DNA from 4 places in the Synechococcus sp. PROS-9-1 genome. Region 3 is predicted to be linked to each of the others. Evidence: predicted binding sites of a transcription regulator. Region 3 holds the regulator's gene; each other region holds the start of a gene.
The links. The regulator NtcA, encoded in region 3, controls nitrogen genes in cyanobacteria. The targets are predictions, from matches to a motif close to GTANCNNNNGNTAC.
Positions count from the first base shown of each region.

Region 1: the regulator NtcA is predicted to act here: its motif matches at 957-970, upstream of SynPROS91_RS11765 (DUF4278 domain-containing protein).
Region 2: the regulator NtcA is predicted to act here: its motif matches at 1,497-1,510, upstream of urtA (urea ABC transporter substrate-binding protein).
Region 4: the regulator NtcA is predicted to act here: its motif matches at 634-647, upstream of cynS (cyanase).

Region 1 covers NZ_CP047961.1:2,211,444-2,213,626, forward strand. Annotated here, with positions in the region: gene ureC (urease subunit alpha) at 1-134, shown strand, start outside; gene SynPROS91_RS11760 (type 1 glutamine amidotransferase) at 131-886, shown strand; gene SynPROS91_RS11765 (DUF4278 domain-containing protein) at 1,043-1,222, shown strand; gene SynPROS91_RS11770 (hypothetical protein) at 1,186-1,512, opposite strand; gene SynPROS91_RS11775 (circularly permuted type 2 ATP-grasp protein) at 1,486-2,183, shown strand, end outside.
Region 2 covers NZ_CP047961.1:2,204,890-2,207,072, forward strand. Annotated here, with positions in the region: gene SynPROS91_RS11715 (branched-chain amino acid ABC transporter permease) at 1-28, opposite strand, end outside; gene urtA (urea ABC transporter substrate-binding protein) at 127-1,422, opposite strand; gene ureG (urease accessory protein UreG) at 1,540-2,142, opposite strand; gene SynPROS91_RS11730 (urease accessory protein UreF) at 2,142-2,183, opposite strand, start outside.
Region 3 covers NZ_CP047961.1:323,925-326,107, forward strand. Annotated here, with positions in the region: gene SynPROS91_RS01555 (DUF3084 domain-containing protein) at 1-598, opposite strand, end outside; gene ntcA (global nitrogen regulator NtcA) at 650-1,384, opposite strand; gene rph (ribonuclease PH) at 1,462-2,183, opposite strand, start outside.
Region 4 covers NZ_CP047961.1:2,231,263-2,233,445, reverse strand. Annotated here, with positions in the region: gene SynPROS91_RS11890 (anthranilate phosphoribosyltransferase family protein) at 1-393, opposite strand, end outside; gene cynS (cyanase) at 912-1,352, shown strand; gene SynPROS91_RS11880 (HEAT repeat domain-containing protein) at 1,407-2,120, opposite strand; gene SynPROS91_RS11875 (formate/nitrite transporter family protein) at 2,132-2,183, opposite strand, start outside.

The sequences.
Region 1 (2,183 bases), 390 kb from region 3:
CACTCAAACTCAATTCAGCCCTACCCAACATCAGCGTGGATCCGCAGACCTATGAGGTATTTGCCGACGGTGAACTACTCACCTGCGAACCAGCAGAGGTGTTGCCCCTCGCCCAGCGTTATCTGCTGCTGTGACCACCACCCTGTTGGTGATCCAGCACGTTGATCGCGAGGGAGCTGACTTGATTGGCACCATCGCCGACGAGCGGGGAATGACGATCAAAATCCTGCGACCAAACCGAGGCGATACCCTCCCCGATCCCAGCACCTGCCCAAACACAATCGCATTGGTGCTGGGGGGGCCGATGGGGGTGAACGATCGCCACCGATCCAACCTGACCTGGCTTCAAAGCGAACTTGATTGGCTGGTGGAATGGCACCGACAGAGGAAACCGGTCATCGGCATCTGCCTCGGAGCGCAACTGCTGGCCGTTGCAGCGGGAGGAACCGTTGAACCGCTGCAGGTTGGAGAGCCACCCCAACCGCTGCTGGAAGTGGGCATCGGTGCGATCCACTGGGTGGTCGATCCAAGCGACGATCCCTCGCTGCGGGGGCTCCACGCCAGCGAGCCGGTGCTGCATTGGCATGGCGACCGTATTCGCCTACCTAAGGAGGCCAGCCTGCTGGGCTCATCTCTGCACTGCCCAGAACAACTCTTCCGAATCGGCGACCATGCCGCAGGAGTGCAGTGCCACTGGGAGGTCACCGCAGAATCACTGAAGCGCTGGATCGCTGATGACCAGGACTACGTGGTGGGCGCCCTAGGCCGCGATGGCCCTGCCCTACTGAGGCAACAGTGGACCACCATCGGAGCAACGGTTGAACGCCGCGGCCGGATTGCCATGGGTCAAATCCTGACGGACTTAACGAACCAGCTCCATACATAAAACAAGACGTTTTCATAACTTTGTATCGAAGCAAACGCCAAAGATCTGGTGAGATTCGAATACTTACGCTGTATCAGCTGATACGCAGCGTTCACCTCGCTCCCTTGCGAGGCGCAGTTCGACTCAGGCCATGGAACGGGGACCTGAGCTTGCTTCGTGGAACGTCTTATGACCACTCTTCTGTACCGGGGCCACACCTACCAGCAACTCAATGACGCAGCACACAAAGCCAATGTGCAGCTCACCTATCGCCGCAGTGTGTATCAAGCACATCAGGTGGAGGCCCAGAAAAGGTCCGTTCAACTGACGTACCGCGGCCTCTCATACATCCGCTGAATCGTCCGGTTCAAAGTGCGCAGTTCTGACAACTCATCGCGCCACTGTTGCGCCCAGAGATCCTGACTGCGCTCATAAATCACCATCAGTTCGTCCACCACTTGATCGCGATCGTGCACTCGCAAATCGAGCAATAGGTGATCGATACGACCAAAAGGCAGAAGCCAAGCTTGAGTTAAAGGAACGATCCAGGAATCAGTAACAAACAACACCTGAGCAAGAGGCACTCCAGTTTTTGGATACCCCCAATAACCGTTAGTGCGATGTTCAAGGAATACCGGCCATCCCATGGATATGACGAGTATTTCTGCAGAAAGCAGGCTGCCCCGCGTGCAGATTTAGAGCCTCTGCTCAACTCACTCGGTGCCATCGGCTTAGCAGAACTCCAACGTAACCATGCCTCTGCCAGCAATCTGTTGAGACGGCTTGGAGCCACGTTCAGAATCAACGGCTCAGGGCCCCGCGAAGCAGAACGCATCCTTCCTTTTGATCCCTTGCCCAGATTGATTCATAAAAGTGAGTGGAACACATTAGAGGAGGGTTTACTGCAACGCCTTGACGCAATTGATCATTTTTTGGCAGATATTTATGGGCCACAACACATTCTTAACGATGGGGTAATCCCTAGAGAAGACGTAGAAAGTTCTCAGGGTTGGCGACCAGAAATGCAAGATATCGAATTACCGTTGGGACGCTGGTGTCATGTGTCTGGACTTGACTTGATCAGGGATGGTGACGGCAATTGGCGAGTCCTGGAAGACAACTTGAGATGTCCCTCAGGAGTAGCTTATTTCCTCGAAAACCGTCGTGTTATGAAACGATTATTTCCGAGTCTTTTTGTGGGTAGTCACATCCAAGCGATCGACGATTATCCTTCTCATTTACTGAGAACACTCCAAGACCTGGCCTTCTGGAGTGACTCTCCACGCGTGGCTTTACTCACTCCAGGAGTGTTCAACAG
Region 2 (2,183 bases), 390 kb from region 3:
TGAAGAGGCTTTCTAGCAGCAGTTGCACGAGCTGAAATCAAGGACAAAAAAACAACAAAAGGAGGAGTCCGTAACCGAACTCCTCCCTTGAATCACAAGAAGATCAAGATATCTGAGATACAGAGATCAGAGCTTGTACTTGCCACCTTTTGATGCATCAGTCCAATCACAGGCATAGCCTTTGGAATCTGGGTGAATTTGGTTCCAAGCCTGTGGTGCAATAGGTCCATCGGTCTCCTCGAGGATGTCGAACTGACCATCAGCTGTGATTTGACCGATACGGACAGTCTGAGACAAGTGATGGTTTGGCATCACTTCCACAGGACCCTGCGGTGCATCAAAGGTGATGCCCACGAGAGCTTCACGAACCTTGTTGTCATCGAAGGAGTTGGCCTTCTCGACAGCTGCTTTCCACAGATAAACCATGTTGTAGGCCGACTCCTGAGGGTCAGCGACCTGGCGGTCTTCACCATATTTAGCCTTGAAGTCTGCAGCAAACTTCTTGGATGCAGGGGTGTCGATCGACATCATGTAGTTCCAAGCGCCGTAATGGCCTTCCAGGAACTCAGATCCAATCGTGCTGATCTCTTCTTCCGCAATGGAGTAGTTCATCACGTAGTAGCCGTTGGCTGGTGTGATGCCAGCGTCCTGGATCTGCTTAAAGAAGGCGACGTTCTGGTCACCATTCAGGGTGTTGATGATGACACCGCCGTCAGGCAAAGCCTTTTTGATTTTGGCGATGATCGGTGCAACTTCTGTATTACCGAGTGGAAGGTAGTCCTCACCGACAACGGTTCCACCAAGCTGCTCAACTTGGGATTTAGTAATCGTGTTGGACGTCCGTGGGAAGACGTAATCAGAACCAACTAAGAAGAAAGGCTTGCCAGCGGCAGGCGACTTCTCATACATAAATTTGGTTGCGGGCTCCGACTGCTGGTTCGGAGTCGCTCCGGTGTAGAAGATGTTGTTAGAACACTCCTGTGCTTCGTACTGAATCGGGTAGTAGAGGAAAGCATCCTTCGATTCGTAAACCGGAAGCATTGCCTTGCGGCTAGCAGAGGTCCAGCCACCGAAAACAACAGGTACTTCGTCCTGATCGATGAGTTTTTTGGACTTCTCAGCGAAAGTGGGCCAATCAGAGGCACCGTCTTCGACGATGTAGTCAATTTTGTACTTCTTGCCATCAACTTCCACACCACCGGCTGCATTGATTTCATCAATGGCCATCTTTTCTGTATCCACCAAGGTGGACTCAGAAATCGCCATGGTGCCCGTCAAGGAATGGAGGATCCCGACAGTGACGTTGTCGTCATATTCGACGTTGGAGGCCTTCTCATCGCCACCACCGCACGCAGTGACGGCCAGACCCAGCGACGCTGCGGCCATGCCGGCAAATAGACGCTTGGACAATGATGAACTCATGAGTACCGAAAACAAGTGAAACGGCGCTTAAACGCCGGAGAACGAAAGGTACAGATCAAGAGCAAGGGGTTCCTGTATCAATCGGGACAATTTGGCCGGTAAACACCTAAATACGCTTCACTTTGGTAGCTGTTGCAACACAAACGCTTCCACGCGATCGAGTCCTTCCCCAGTTCGAAGATTGGTAAAGCACCAGGGTCGATCCCCCCGCATCCTCAGCGTGTCCTGTTCCATGACTGCTAGATCGGCACCAACGAGAGGAGCCAGATCAATCTTGTTAATCACCAATAAATCCGACCGTGTAATTCCTGGGCCACCCTTACGTGGAATCTTGTCCCCAGCCGCTACATCAATCACATAGAGACAAAGGTCCACTAATTCGGGACTAAAGCTGGCCGCAAGATTGTCGCCACCGCTTTCAACCATCACCAGATCAAGCCCAGGGAACTGACGCTCCAGGTCACTCACAGCAGCTCGGTTGATGGAGCAGTCTTCTCGTATCGCCGTATGGGGGCACCCCCCGGTTTCAACACCACGGATCCGCTCCGGCTCCAACACACCTGAGCGCGTCAGGAATTGGGCATCCTCTTGCGTATAGATGTCATTGGTCACTACCGCTAATTGCAGGCGATCGCGCAATCTCCTGCAGAGCGCTTCCACGAGCGCTGTCTTGCCAGAGCCCACCGGACCGGCGACGCCAAGCCTGAGTTTGCTGCTCATCAGCTCCGGAACAATCGTGAATACAACTCAGCATGAGCCAA
Region 3 (2,183 bases):
GTTCGAGCTTCAGGGTCGCGGTGGCAAGTGGCTGACCGCTGCTAATGGCGACGTTTCCGCGCCGCAGCGCTAAGAGAGAGTCTTCCAGTTGATTGAGTTCCTTCTCGCCACTACGAATTTGCGAGCGCACGGCCGAGAGTTCCTGCTCGGTGCGTTGGATCTCAACATCTTTCGCATCCACGTCTTGGCTCAATCGCTGCCGCTCCTCTTCTAAGGATCGGGTTTGTTCCTGGAGGGGCTTGAGGGTGCGACGCAGTTCTGCCGCTCGCTGTTGGGCCGTTGTGAGCTCTTTGCCGGCTTGCTTCTGAGCGCGTTTGCTTGTTTTGAGGTCGGCGCGACTGCTCCGCAATTTGGATTCGAGAGCATTGAGTTCAAACAGGCCGACCCTCAGCTGCCGACTCACCAACAGCAAGAGTCCAAGGGAAAGCGCACTAATCAGGCTGCCCGTTAACACCGTAATCACCACTGCCGTGCGCTTCGGACGCAGTCCAAGCAAGCTCAGCCGAGCTTTCCCTACGCGAGAGCCAAGGCGGTCTCCCAGAGTGGAGAGCACGCCTCCAAGCACAAGCAAAGCGAGAAGTAGAAACCAACCGGTCACGGAGAATGAAGGATCAGAGTTCGGACGTGAGCTCCATCTTCACCTGAATGGTCAGCTGAACCGTTTGGCTAGAGCGATTGGATCGAGAACAGTGATCTTTTTGCGATCGATATCGACAAGGCTCGATGACTTGAGGTCCCCAAGGAGACGAGTGATTGTCACGCGTGTGGAACCGATGGCCTCGGCGATGGCTTGGTGTGAAAGGCGTAGGTCGATGGTGATGCCACGTTGACCAGGCACGCCGAAATCTCGACACAGCACCAGCAGAAAACTCACCAGCCGAGATGACATGTCCCGATGGGTGAGGGTTTCGATCATCGTTTCGGTCTGAAGAATCCTGCTGGACAGACCCTGCAACAACAGCAAGCCAACACTGGTGTCAGCTTCGATAGCCTGCCGAACAGATGTGGCTGGAGCCGTCACCATCTCCACTCTTGTGAAAGCGATTGAGTGGTAGAAGCGATCAGAGCGGTGACCTGTTAGTAACGACAGAACCCCAAACAAACTGTTTTCACGTAACAAGGCAACAGTGATTTCCTCTCCAGATTCGTAAACCCTGGAGAGGCGGACGGCACCTCGTCGAATGAGATAGACCTTTTCAGCAGGGTCGCCAGGGAAAAAGATGGTTTTCCCACGCTCCACCATCTCGGTATTGGCACCATCGAGTCCCCGAATAACGTCTTGAAGGGTGCGGCTGGCTGGAACCGAGGGGCTTCCGAAGTTCGAGCCCACCGGGCGAATTGTTGGTGGTGCGTAGCGGCTGAAGCCGCGGCTGACCTCGCCCATGGTCCCTACTCGTACTTCGGGATGCTATGGATCAGCCCCTCCTGCTCATGTAGCAAGGAACACGAAACTCCGCATTTTCACCTAGCGGAGAGCGCCGTTCTTTGATCGTTCATGATCTGCTTCAGGCCAGGCTCGGCTAGGTCAAGAAGGGCATTGAGCTGGTCACGGCTAAAAGGAGCTCCTTCCGCAGTGCCCTGCAGCTCCAGCAAATGCCCTTCTTCGTTCATCACGATGTTGAGATCCACATCGGCTTGGCTGTCTTCGCTGTAGTCGAGATCGAGAAGGGGGCGATTGTGGATCACGCCAACGGAGACGGCGGCCACCTGGGATTGGACAGGGTTGGTGTTGAGGACCCCTTGTTGAACAAGACGCTCACAGGCGCGTTGAAGCGCGACCCAAGATCCGCTGATCGCAGCGGTGCGGGTGCCTGCATCCGCCTGAATCACATCGCAATCGATTCTCAACGTGTTTTCGCCGAGAGCTTCCATGTTGATGGCTGCGCGCAGGCTGCGGCCGATTAGGCGCTGAATCTCTTGGGTGCGTCCGCTCAATTTGAGCAGTTCTCTGTTTTGACGCTCCGGAGTTGATCCAGGCAGGAGTCGGTATTCGGCGCTGAGCCACCCCTTGCCTTGATCTTTGCGCCAGCGAGGCACCCCTTCTTGATGACAAACGCTGCAAAGAACAGCGGTGCGTCCGCTGTGGATGATCACTGAACTCAGGGCAAATCCCATGGGATCCCAGCTGATCGAGAAGGGGCGAAGGTCGCCCGGCTGACGTCCGTCATTGCGAGAGGTATCGG
Region 4 (2,183 bases), 370 kb from region 3:
CATTCGCCTCCCTCCCTGTAAGACCACGGGTTGTCCGGACCCCACCAACAGCAAGGTCGTTAAGGGGTAGATCGGTGCCGTGCGAGATCGACCGTCAAAGGGCATGCCAAAGCAGATCGGCCGGCGTTGCTCAGGTTGACTGAGAAGACAGGGCCCAAGCCTTTTATAGGTATCGAGCATGCCGGTGAGCTCCTGAGGTTCAGGCCGGCGAATGCGATGGGCGATCAGAAAGGCGCCGATTTGAACGTCTGACGCTCCTCCCGTGAGCATCAACTCCATGGCCTCATCGGCTTCGCTTCGGGTCAACCCTTTGCTGGTGTGCTCTCCACTGCCGATTTTGCGTAGCAATTGCTTGAAATATGCTCGCTTTTTGGCTTGTGGAGGCGTTTCCATTGATATGACCGCGGAACCAAAGGAGATCGTTCCGCAGAATTATCTCCTTTGGCGGTAGTCATTGATACTGGACTGTTTTATGCGCCTTAAGGGTTAGCTCGTGCATAGGCCTGCAAAGCTTCCATGGAGTGGGTGGGATGGATGCTGTCGCCCCTCGGCGTAATAGAGACGTTCAATGAGCAGGTTTGGAAACGTTTGGTGCACAAGTGAAGGTGTGACTGACAAAGAGTCGCTAATAAGGAAGCTATTGATACTTTTTAAGGCTTGATCCAGGATTTGATTTAACTGATTCGCAAATGAGGAAAGAAACATGAAAACGACCTAACCATCAACAAATTAATGATGCGCTTTTCCTCTCAGTCGTTCTGTCGCCGATGCTGCCAATTGGTTGCTCCTGGATTGTGCATTGGTAGCTAATGCATCAATTTTGGGTCTTGATCTTGTAGATGATTGATTCACTGCTGAGTGGCTACGCAAGGCGTGCTGATCTCTAGTAGTTCATTTATTCTTCTTTTTACATGACAACGACGGTTACTGCTTCTCTCATGGCAGCAAAAAAGGCTAAGGGGCTTTCTTTTGCTGATCTAGAAGCGGCCCTTGGGCTCGATGAAGTTTGGATTGCTTCCCTCTTTTATGGACAGGCCACCGCATCCCCTGAAGAAGCAGAGAAATTAGCAACTTTGTTGGCTCTAGATCCAGCCATTACCTCTGCACTGCAAGAGTTTCCAACGAAAGGAAGTCTCGATCCAGTAATACCTGTAGATCCATTGATCTATCGCTTCTATGAAATCATGCAGGTTTATGGAATGCCTATGAAAGATGTCATCCAGGAAAAGTTTGGCGATGGAATTATGAGCGCTATTGATTTTACTTTGGATGTAGATAAGGTTGAAGATCCAAAAGGTGATCGGGTGAAAATCACGATGTGTGGAAAATTCTTACCCTATAAAAAATGGTGAGTTTTTGATCTCATTTAAATAAGAGCTCGGCACGATCGGGCTTTTTTATTGTCTTTAATATTGCTGCTGAAGCTGGCGTACGGCTTGCTCACGTCGCTCTTGATTGGTGAGTTCTACGCTTAATGACTTCAACGCCATTTTGCTATGAGTTGTGGCCATGCATCCCAAGGCTCTTAATGCAGCCTCGGCAACAGCATCGGATCCTTCTTGGACCAGAATGCTAAGCCTCGTGCTAATGGCAATGTCGTCTCGTCGCTGAAGTAAGCGTATGCAGGCGATGACAACGGGATCACGCCAATCTTGCAGAGTGGATTCACACAACTGCAGCAATTCATTGGCTTGAAGTTGATGTGATTTGAAGCTGAGAAGATTTAAGCCAGCAAGTCGTTGGGCTTGACTTGGCAACTGCAGAATGTGCTGAAAGTCTGAATAGGTCAGCTCGGCGCCCCAGCAACTCAGTGCGTTGAGCAAGAAGGCATCTGGATCATTGGATTGGTTTAGTTGTGTGAGTAACCAATCTTTTGCTTCAGGTTGATGGCAAAGGCCGGCGGCATGGATTAATTCAGGCTGAATTCCGTGCTGTTGGATCAGGGTACGGATGATTGGCCATCCTGTTTCTGCCAACATCCCCAAGCGTTCAGCAACCGCAAAACGGAGTTCATCAGAAAGGCTGGGAGAGAATATCTCTCCCAGCCAAGTTGGATTCAATGGAATCCGTCGTGCATTGGCTAGCCGATCCCAAAGGGTGGCTTCATCAATGGCACTCATAAGCTTTGAAATCAGCGGGCGCCGAGCTCAGCGGCCAGTTCGCGTTCTAGTTTTTCATCATGC